Regions from separate parts of the Lysinibacillus sp. NPDC058147 genome, predicted to be linked through region 1. Evidence: riboswitches for the same ligand, from Rfam matches in the RefSeq annotation. Region 1 holds a riboswitch; each other region holds the start of a gene.
The links. A riboswitch is a leader RNA that binds a small molecule or an ion and turns the genes downstream of it on or off. The one in region 1 is predicted to bind lysine.

Region 1 (3,289 bases):
ATCCCCGCCGTAATAAAGTGCATATCAATACCAAATGCCATATCTAATCCGTAAAATACAACCATAGCTTGTACAATCATTGGTGTACCACGGAAGAATTCAACATAGCATGTTAGTATAAAATTAATGAGCTTTAAGCTATAGAACTTTACACCTTTTTTACGAACCTTGATGGTATGCATAATTCCGATGAAAAATCCGATAAGTGCACCAATAATTGTACTAGAAATCGAAATAAGTAATGTATAATACGCACCTCGTAAAAACATTTGCCAGTTGTTCTCAACAATAGAAATAATCCAATCAAGACTCATGATGTTCCTCCTAACAACGTTGTGTGGCTTGTTCGTTACAGTCGTCTTAGCTATCTACCATTTTGATAGGGCCTTTTGTTTCTTTTATCTTATGAAACTTTTAGCTAAGACATTATTATTTTTTATAGAGATTCTTTTTTATAGATTGTATTGGAGCACGGACTAATAGATAGTCCGTGCATTTTCATGTTATTGTGCTGCTGGTTGCTGGTGAATCGCTTCTTCCATAATTTTTTGGCGATCTTCTTCTGAAATACCTTTTAAGATTTCATTGATTTTTTCAAGATCTGCATCACCTTTACGTAAACCAACTGCAATAGATGTATTTGAAATATCTGTATCGAAGCCTTTTTCAAACTTTACATACGTGAACTTATCATTTGCAGCAGCAGCGGAAATACCTTCTGGACGTTCTGCTACATAGCCGTCAATTTTTCCAGCTTCTAAAGCAACGCGCATTGCTGGGAAGTTATCCATTGCAGTTTGTTTTTTTACATCTTTAATTTGATCAATAACATCGTAGTTAGACGTATTTAATTGTGATGTAATTTTAGCACCGGAGAAATCTTGAATAGATTTTGCATTTTCATATTTACTGCCTTTTTTAATAACCATAACAAAATCAGACGTATAGTAGTTTTCAGTGAAATCTATTGTTTTCTTACGCTCAGCAGTAGGTGACATACCAGCAATAATTGCATCGATTTTGTTTGATTGCAGTGCTGGTACTAGGCCATCCCATTCTAATTTTACGATGACTAATTCTTTTCCTAAGCCCTCAGCGATTTTTTTCGCCATTTGCACATCATAACCACCTGCATATTCTGCATTATCTGCAATTTTCACCGCGCCATTTGCATCATTTTGCTGCGTCCAGTTAAACGGAGCATAGCCAGCTTCCATCCCTATACGGAACACGCCGCCACTTTCACCCTTATCAGTATTTGTCCCTCCATCACTAGACGACGTCTCATCTTTTTTGTCTCCAGTACCACATGCTGCTAACAAAATTGCAGTCATGACGGTCAACATTAATACCAACCATTTTCTTTTCATGTAAAACTCCCCTTTTCTGTAAAAAAATAAGACAACTGTACCAAAAAAGACCTAAGTTCTGAACTTAGGTCTTATCTTTTTAACAGTTGCCCAAATCCTCACTATAATTCCAACATTCCGAGATAGCACAACCTAGTAAACTTGGAAAGTAATTTACTAGGACAGTCCTGCACTTATTCACTGCAGACCCAGCATAAAAGTACGAGCTCCTTTTATACTTCGGCGATAGTTCCTTCTCCATTGCGTCTTCGCTTGCTTATACTCAACAATGAACTAATAAATACCGCGCCTCTACCTCACAATAGGATAAATGTGAGGTTTGTATATTTAATTGATATTAAGATACTACTATAAAACTAAGTTATCCGTCAAGATAATTTTATTACTTTTCTGACTAATTACAATATTAGGGTTTTTTTCTTTTAAAATCCTTATATGCAACTTTGCAAAGTCGGATATGGTGTTTAGATTTACCCTCTACAATAACGTAGCAATTGTTTTCCGTTCCGATATTGCGCTTTCCTGGAGGTGTCCAGTTTTCACTTAACCAACATATATAAGTGATTAAGTTTTGCAAATATGAATTTCATCATTTTCAGAAAATTCTCAAATATTTATCATCAGAGCTCTATTCTAGTAATCCAAAAGAAACTGTTGTTCAACAAAGTTAAATTCTTTTGCACTATATACTTTATTACTATGCGAAGCTTTCGAAAGTATTCCAGCACTTCAATTGATGAAAAGAAAAAACCCTGCAAAACAATGTTCGCAGGGTTTTAATAAACTCAGGAATTAAGAATTTAATAATAAATCTTCTGGGTTTTCAAGTAATTCTTTAACAGTTTTAAGGAAGCCTACAGAATCTTTACCATCGATAATACGGTGGTCATAAGATAGAGCTAAGTACATCATTGGGCGAATTTCTACTTCACCATTCACTTCAACTGGACGTTTTTTGATAGTATGCATACCAAGAATACCAGCTTGTGTACCATTCATAATAGGTGTAGACATTAATGAACCGAATACCCCACCATTTGTAATTGTGAATGAGCCACCTTGAAGATCTGCTAAACCTAATTTTTTATCGCGTGCTTTTTTCGCTAGGTCTGCAATTGAATCTTCAATTTCTGCAAAGTTTTTGCGGTCAGCGTCACGTACAACTGGTACTACTAAACCTTCTTCTGTTGATACAGCTACACCGATATCAAAGAAGTTGTTTAAGTGAATTTCATCACCAGAGATTTGTGCGTTCACATATGGGTATTTTTTAAGCGCTGCAACTACAGCTTTTGTGAAGAATGACATGAAACCAAGTTTTGAGCCAGTTGACTCGAAGAATTGGTCTTTTTTACGAGAACGTAAAGCCATAACGTTTGTCATATCTACTTCGTTGAATGTAGTTAACATTGCTGTAGATTGTTTTACTTCAAGTAAACGTTTCGCAATTGTTTGGCGACGACGGCTCATTTTTTCAACAGTTACACGTGATTCATCTACAGCTGCAACAGCTTTAGGTGCTGCTGGCGCTGCTTGTGGTGCTGCTACTGGAGCTGTACCATGAGCTGCTACGTCTTGTACACGTACACGGCCTTGTGGATCTACTGGAGATACAGCAGCAAGGTCAATACCTTTTTCACGAGCAAGTTTACGAGCTGCTGGAGATGCGATTACACGCTCACCAGAAGTTTCTTCTACTACTGGAGCCGCTGCAACAGGAGCAGGTGCCGCTTGTGGCGCTGCTGGAGCTGGAGCTGCTGTCTCAACTGGTGCTGCTGGAGCAGGTGCTGCACCTTCGCCAGCTTCTACAACTGCGATTACTTGACCTACAAGTACAGTATCGCCTTCTTCAGCTAAAATTTGAGTTAAAACTCCTGCTTCTTCAGAAATGATTTCAGCGTTTACTTTATCTGTTTCAA
Region 2 (3,289 bases), on a different contig from region 1:
TCTCCATTTACTGCAGAGGTAACAAGAAACCCCTCCATCGTTAAATAGTTTTCTACCATTTCGCGAATGGCTTCGTCATCTTCTACTAGTAAAATATGCTTTTGCACTTTCATGCACCTCTTCCTAATATAAAGCATTTTATCAATTGCCATTTATATAACAGTTTACCATATTGAGGTTGAGCACCAAAAGTAGGTGATAAATTCGAGAAACTAAAGCTCTTCCTTTTTAATCGTTCACTTGTAGTAATTTTTCTGGCAAGATTGTTCGTTCAGAGGTACAAATTGATTAATATTTTTTATCTATAAAAAAACTGCCCTGCAAGTCATTTTTTTCTATGACTCACAGGACAGTTTTATTTTTTATTATTCAACTTTTAAATCACATTTCTCTAATGGAAGCATTTTTGTTTTATGCTTGATTTTATAGCCAAGCCATAACAGTAAGAACAGTGGAATACCGATATATGAGACAAGGACTCCGTACCAATCTATTGTATTACCCATAAAGGCATTGTAGTTTTGTCCAATAACAACAATCATACAAACCGTAAAGGCAAATAGCGGGCCGAATGGGAATAGCCTTGCTTTATATGGCAATAATTTCGGATCTAAGCCCTGTACCTCGAACGCTCGACGGAAACGATAATGGCTAAATGCAATCCCTAACCAGGCAATGAAGCCAGACATCCCAGAGGCATTTAGGAGCCACATATAGACCACACCATCACCAAAGAATGAAGCTAAAAATGCTAGGCAACCTATAGCTAAAGTCGCCAGTAATGCGTAAATTGGAATACCTCGACGGCTTAGTTTAGTGAAAATTTTCGGTGCATGTCCATCTACTGCTAATTGCCAAAGCATACGTGACGATGCGTAAAGCCCTGAATTCCCTGCTGACAGCATTGCCGTTAAAATGATAGCATTCATCAATGATGCAGCAAAGGCAATTCCTAAACGATCGAACACCAATGTAAATGGTGAAACAGCGATATCTTCAGATAATAAACGTGAGTCTGTAAATGGAATCAGCATCCCAATTGCAGCAATCGCTAAAATATAAAACAATAGAATTCGCCAGAACACAGACTTAACGGCTTTCGGAATATTTTTACCAGGGTCATCTGTTTCCCCTGCTGTTATTCCAAGTAGCTCTGTCCCTTGGAATGAGAATCCCGCAGCTAAGAAAATACCAAATGTAGCAAGGAGACCTCCGTGGAATGGTCCATCACTAATGAAGAAATTCGTAAAGCCTACAGGAGCGTGTCCTCCTAAAATACCAAAAATCATTAAGAAGCTGATGATAATAAAAACGATTACAGTTACAACCTTTATCATTGCAAACCAGTATTCACTTTCACCATAGCTTTTTACTGATAATAGATTGAACGTTAAAACTACTGCAATAAATAAAACAGTCCAAAGTGCGGATGAGCTATCTGGGAACCAATATTTCATAATTAATGAGACAGCAGAAATTTCCGCTGCAATTGTAATTGCCCAGTTATACCAGTAGTTCCAACCAAGTGCAAAGCCTAAAGCCGGGTCTACAAATTTTGTTGCATACGTACTAAATGATCCCGATGATGGCATATAAGCTGCCATTTCACCTAAGCTCGTCATTAAAAAATACACCATGATACCGATTAATGCATAGGCGAGTAGTGCACCGCCTGGACCTGCTTGTGCAATGGCACCACCACTAGCTAAAAACAATCCTGTACCGATTGTACCGCCTAATGAAATCATTGTAATATGACGGCTTTTTAATTCTTTTTTCAGCTCCGGCGCTTTATGGCCGAGCTGATTGACTTTTATTTCACTCACAATATAGCTTCCTTCCTTTTAAGAGGCAAAAAAATGCCATCACATGAACGTTGCTGTGATGGCTAAGTAAATCCTCTGTTCTTTCAAAATGATAGCTCAACACGTTGTCCAAACGTGACAGTTCTGTTCCTTTCGGAGACAGCCCCAGCATGAGGTTTTCAAGTCCCCTCACACTTCGGCAGTATTTCCTTTCAACTAATATCTCAAATGCTTGTCATTTCCATTAGTATACTCTTAAATACCGCGACCTCTACCTCAATACAAACATGAGGCATATAAATATTAAATTTATGATGGATATTAGTTTAACATACGACCTATGACATTTCAATAGCCTGTTTAATGTTCTGTATTTTATGAATTTTCCACTATTTTTATTATTATGATAAAGTGGTATAGTGATTCAATTATAATTGTTCTAACAAGGGGGATTTATTTGACTACTCATGAACATACCGATACTTATCCTAGCAGGAAAATTAGCTGGAAAGGTACAACCTTATTACTAGTTATCGGAGTAATTTGTATTGCCTCGACATTACGAATGCCGCTAACAGTTGTTGGACCTATTATTTCCTTTATCCGTGAAGACCTTGGCATATCCAATGTACTAGCGGGCTTTCTAACAACGATTCCATTGCTAGCATTTGCAATTATTTCTCCGTTCGCACCAATTGTCGCACGTAAATTTGGATTAGAATTAACATTATTTTTATCAACTATTCTTTTAGCTGTAGGAATTGTCCTACGCTCCCTTGGTACAACTAGTTTACTCGTATTTGGTACTATGCTAATTGGTATAGCCATTTCATTCGGTAACGTACTAATTCCGGGGTTACTTAAATTGAAATTTCCCTATCACGTAGGTTTACTTATGGCATTTTTCACAATGTCGATGAATTTGACAGCTGGACTCGGTGCTGGTATTAGTTATCCTATTGCTGATTCATCACTTGGTTGGCAAGGTGCACTATCAATTGCACTTGTTCTTGTGGTATTAACCATTTTAATTTGGATTCCACTGCTGAAATTTAATAAACCTGAGCCTCCTATTAAAACGACGAAAGAGCGTGCACCATTATGGAAATCGCCTGTTACTTGGGCAGTAACGGGGGCTATGGGATTACAATCATTATTATTCTATACAACCGCAGCTTGGATTCCTGAAATATACATAGCACAAGGCTTAGCAGCAGATCGTGCAGGCTGGATGTTTTCCATCATGCAATTTTCACAAGTTCCAATGGCTTTAGCTGTACCTATTATTGCAAGTAAAATGACATCTCAACGACCTCTCGTATTAATGTTTACGGTATTTTACTTAGTTGGCTTTATCGGGGTAGTGATGGAATGGACAAGTCTCGCTGTTCTATGGATGGTGCTACTAGGCTTAGCAGGAGGGTCTTCATTCGCATTAGCAATGATGTTCTTTACACTACGTACCCGTACAGCTTTTGAAGCGG
Region 3 (3,289 bases), on a different contig from region 1:
GTATCGAAAATACAAGACACGTACCGCTGCGAAGCACGATGACTACGGGGCGATGCAGGAAGTAATTCGTCGTCGTTACACACGCGTATTAAAAGATGGTCTACCGTTACCGGATTTAGTACTAATAGATGGTGGGAAAGGGCAAATGGAAGTCGCACGAGAAGTGTTAGAAGATGAGCTCGGCCTTGTCATTCCGATTGCCGGATTGGCAAAAGATGAAAAGCATAATACGTCACAGCTTTTATTTGGTGATCCAGCTGAAGTAATTGCGTTAAAGCGCACAAGCGATGGATTCTACTTACTGCAACGAATTCAGGACGAAGTACACCGCTTTGCTATTACCTTCTTACGACAACAGCACGAGAAGCATGCTATACAATCTGCCCTCGATCAAATAGAAGGCATTGGTCCAAAGCGAAAACAGCAATTACTTAAGCATTTTGGCTCTGTCAAAAAAATTCGTGAGGCAAGTATACAGGCATTACAGGAAGCAGGGATGCCAGCTAATCTAGCTAACAATATCTATGCTTATTTTCATTCAGCAGAAGACTCCCACCTCTAAAGGTGGTGAAATAAATTCAGAGGGAATACCTTTCCGGTGGGTGTACACACACCTACTACTGAAATAGAGGAACTCAGTCTAAGAACGCCACGTCCTGTGGCAACGACTGAGTGACCAACATCACGTTGGGCCTAAAGCCTCCGGACGCAATTACACCAAGGAGAAATTGATTTTCAATAAGAGACATTGTCAAAGGATTAGACGTATGCTAAGGTTGTATATAACATTGCTCTACAATATAGCAATGTTGTATACCATGCCTTAGCTTTTCAGTAGTTTCTACTTATTAAATTGGAAATTTCTTCACTAAGGTTCAATTAAATACATTCACTATTTAGTGATGATAGAGGTGCAAGGTTTAAGAGTAGTACGTTTGAGGACGAGCAAGTCCAGTGAAAATGTATGAAAGGGAAACTTGCCGAAGTGAAGCATCGTTGTTTCCGATGCTGTGCTGGTTTTACATTTAAGAGATGTAAGACTGTCGATTCTAATTGTTTCGGAGAGCTATCACACATGCGCAAGTTACTTTTATTGTACATGTTATAGGCAGCTTTCACATTATGTGAGGGTTGCCTTTTTTGCTTTCTAGAGACAACCTTTTTTCAAGGTAGCTATTGCAGCGTTATTTTGGTGAAGAGCTACAAATAGTATAGCTACTTTATAATCAGTGAAATGATTGAATACGAAGGAGAATGATAAAGATGGCGAGAATTGTGATGAAATTTGGTGGTGCTACATTAGCATCAACAGTGCACATTCAAAATGTTGCGAAAAAGGCGATTGCAGAAAAAGAAATAGGTTTTGATGTTGTGGTTGTCACCACAGCTATGAGGGGGATGGCTAAAGAATTAGCAAAGATGGCTCGTGATCTATCAGACAACGCATCTAAGCGTGAACTGGACGCACTATTTTCAACAAACTCACAACTTACAAGTACATTAGTGGCAATTGCTTTACAGGAGGAAGGATACGATGCAGTGTCATTAACTGGCTGGCAGGCTGGCATTGAAACCGATGCTATGTATAGCAATGCCCGTATTGATGAGATGAATACTATTCGAATAGAAGAGCATTTAGTACAGGGGAAAATCGTAGTCGTTGCTGGGGAACAGGGTATCGATAATTTACGGAATATTACGACGTTAGGTAAAGGTGGGGCGGAGACGTCGGCTATCGCTATTGCAGCAAAATTGAAGGCGGAGCGGGTAGATATTTACACGAATGTGGAGGGAGTCTATACAGCTGATCCTAGTCATGTTACTGGGGCACAAAAGTTAAAAGAAATTTCCTACGATGAGATGCTAGAGCTATCAAACTTAGGATCACAAATTTTACACCCAAGAGCTGTAGAGTTAGCAAAGAAGTTTCAAATCCCAGTTATCATTCGGTCGAGCGAAATAGATACAGTAGGTACTTTATTGAAGGAGGAAGTTGAAATGGAGAAAAATTTAATTGTACGTGGTGTTGCCTATGAGTCAGACGTTATTCGCTTAACAGTTGGTTATGATGCTTATTCCAATGCTTCATTAGCAGATATGTTCACTATACTCGCAGAAAATCGCATAAACGTCGATATAATTGTTCAAGCAATAATTGATGGCTTAAAGCCAACTGTATCATTTACCATTTTAAAAGAGGAATTCGCTGAAGCATTACGTGTCCTAGAAGATAGTAAATTATCATTAGGGTTTAGTTTTGCTGATTTTGAAATCGGCTTAGCAAAAGTCTCTATTATTGGTTCAGGAATGGCATCTAATCCAGGGGTGGCTGCCCGAATGTTTGATCGTCTACGTCATGAAGGTATCCCTGTAAAAATGGTCAGTACCTCTGAAATAAAAGTGTCTGTCGTTGTTCCTCAGGACGAAATGATTCGTGCTGCAAATGCTTTACATGATGAATTTAACTTAGAACAAGCGCTTTACATATAATGTTGAAGAGGATGTGTCAGTAAAAGGCACATCTTTCCATGTTGATGAAAAACTATTATGTCAATGAAATTTATATGTCATATTAAATAAAATAGGGCTCTATGGCAAAACGAGGGGTTGATTTCCGTTCCGGCTGTGCTCTTTGTTGCTGTCGCTTCGCTTTCGCACAGATAAAACATTTGTTGCTGACGCTTCGCTTTCGCACAGATAAAACATTTGTTGCTGACGCTTCGCTTTCGCGCAGAGCATAGCTTCCTGGGGGTGTCCGATGAGCCGCTTGGGCCAACAGATGTTTTTTGCGCGAAAGCATAGTGTTAACGTAGCGGTAGCAGCACGATGTTGATCACGAAGGCGTTATCACAGGATGTGATGTTTTTAGCCTTCGTTCTTCTGCCTGCTCGCTCCATGGTCTCATCTGTGACGCTGATCCCCAAGGAGTAGCCCAGCCTCCACTCCAATCAACCACTTCACTTAAAATGAATCTTCTAGAATAGGCATATCTATTTTTGTTCACATCAATTTAATATTTTATCCAATCCTATTGTTATATAATAAAATGTGACATGTTTTACCAAGGGGAAGGTGGGAGTTTTGTATGGTATTATTCGGTTTATTTCAAAAACCAATGGATGAAAGTGTTGAGAGACAAAACGATTTAGAAATACAAATACTAAAAAAGCGAATTTTAGAATTGGAACTTGAACAGGAAAGCATTGATGTGAAAAATGCGATTTTAGACTTTGTGCTAGCGCATATGGAGTTAATTAATTTTCAAACGGCTTTAAAGGTTCAAAATGTC

Region 2: another riboswitch for lysine. It lies ahead of ACFVT8_RS22605 (amino acid permease); the one in region 1 lies ahead of ACFVT8_RS07465 (transporter substrate-binding domain-containing protein).
Region 3: another riboswitch for lysine. It lies ahead of ACFVT8_RS01280 (aspartate kinase); the one in region 1 lies ahead of ACFVT8_RS07465 (transporter substrate-binding domain-containing protein).

What each region holds. Positions count from the first base shown of each region.
Region 1 is NZ_JBHVUJ010000002.1:429,245-432,533, forward strand. It holds gene ACFVT8_RS07460 (amino acid ABC transporter permease) at 1-314, opposite strand, end outside; gene ACFVT8_RS07465 (transporter substrate-binding domain-containing protein) at 504-1,370, opposite strand; lysine riboswitch at 1,486-1,672, opposite strand; gene odhB (2-oxoglutarate dehydrogenase complex dihydrolipoyllysine-residue succinyltransferase) at 2,163-3,289, opposite strand, start outside.
Region 2 is NZ_JBHVUJ010000012.1:82,348-85,636, forward strand. It holds gene ACFVT8_RS22600 (response regulator transcription factor) at 1-107, opposite strand, end outside; gene ACFVT8_RS22605 (amino acid permease) at 366-1,826, opposite strand; lysine riboswitch at 1,911-2,087, opposite strand; gene ACFVT8_RS22610 (CynX/NimT family MFS transporter) at 2,263-3,289, shown strand, end outside.
Region 3 is NZ_JBHVUJ010000001.1:268,308-271,596, forward strand. It holds gene uvrC (excinuclease ABC subunit UvrC) at 1-562, shown strand, start outside; lysine riboswitch at 899-1,077, shown strand; gene ACFVT8_RS01280 (aspartate kinase) at 1,264-2,490, shown strand; gene ACFVT8_RS01285 (methyl-accepting chemotaxis protein) at 3,086-3,289, shown strand, end outside.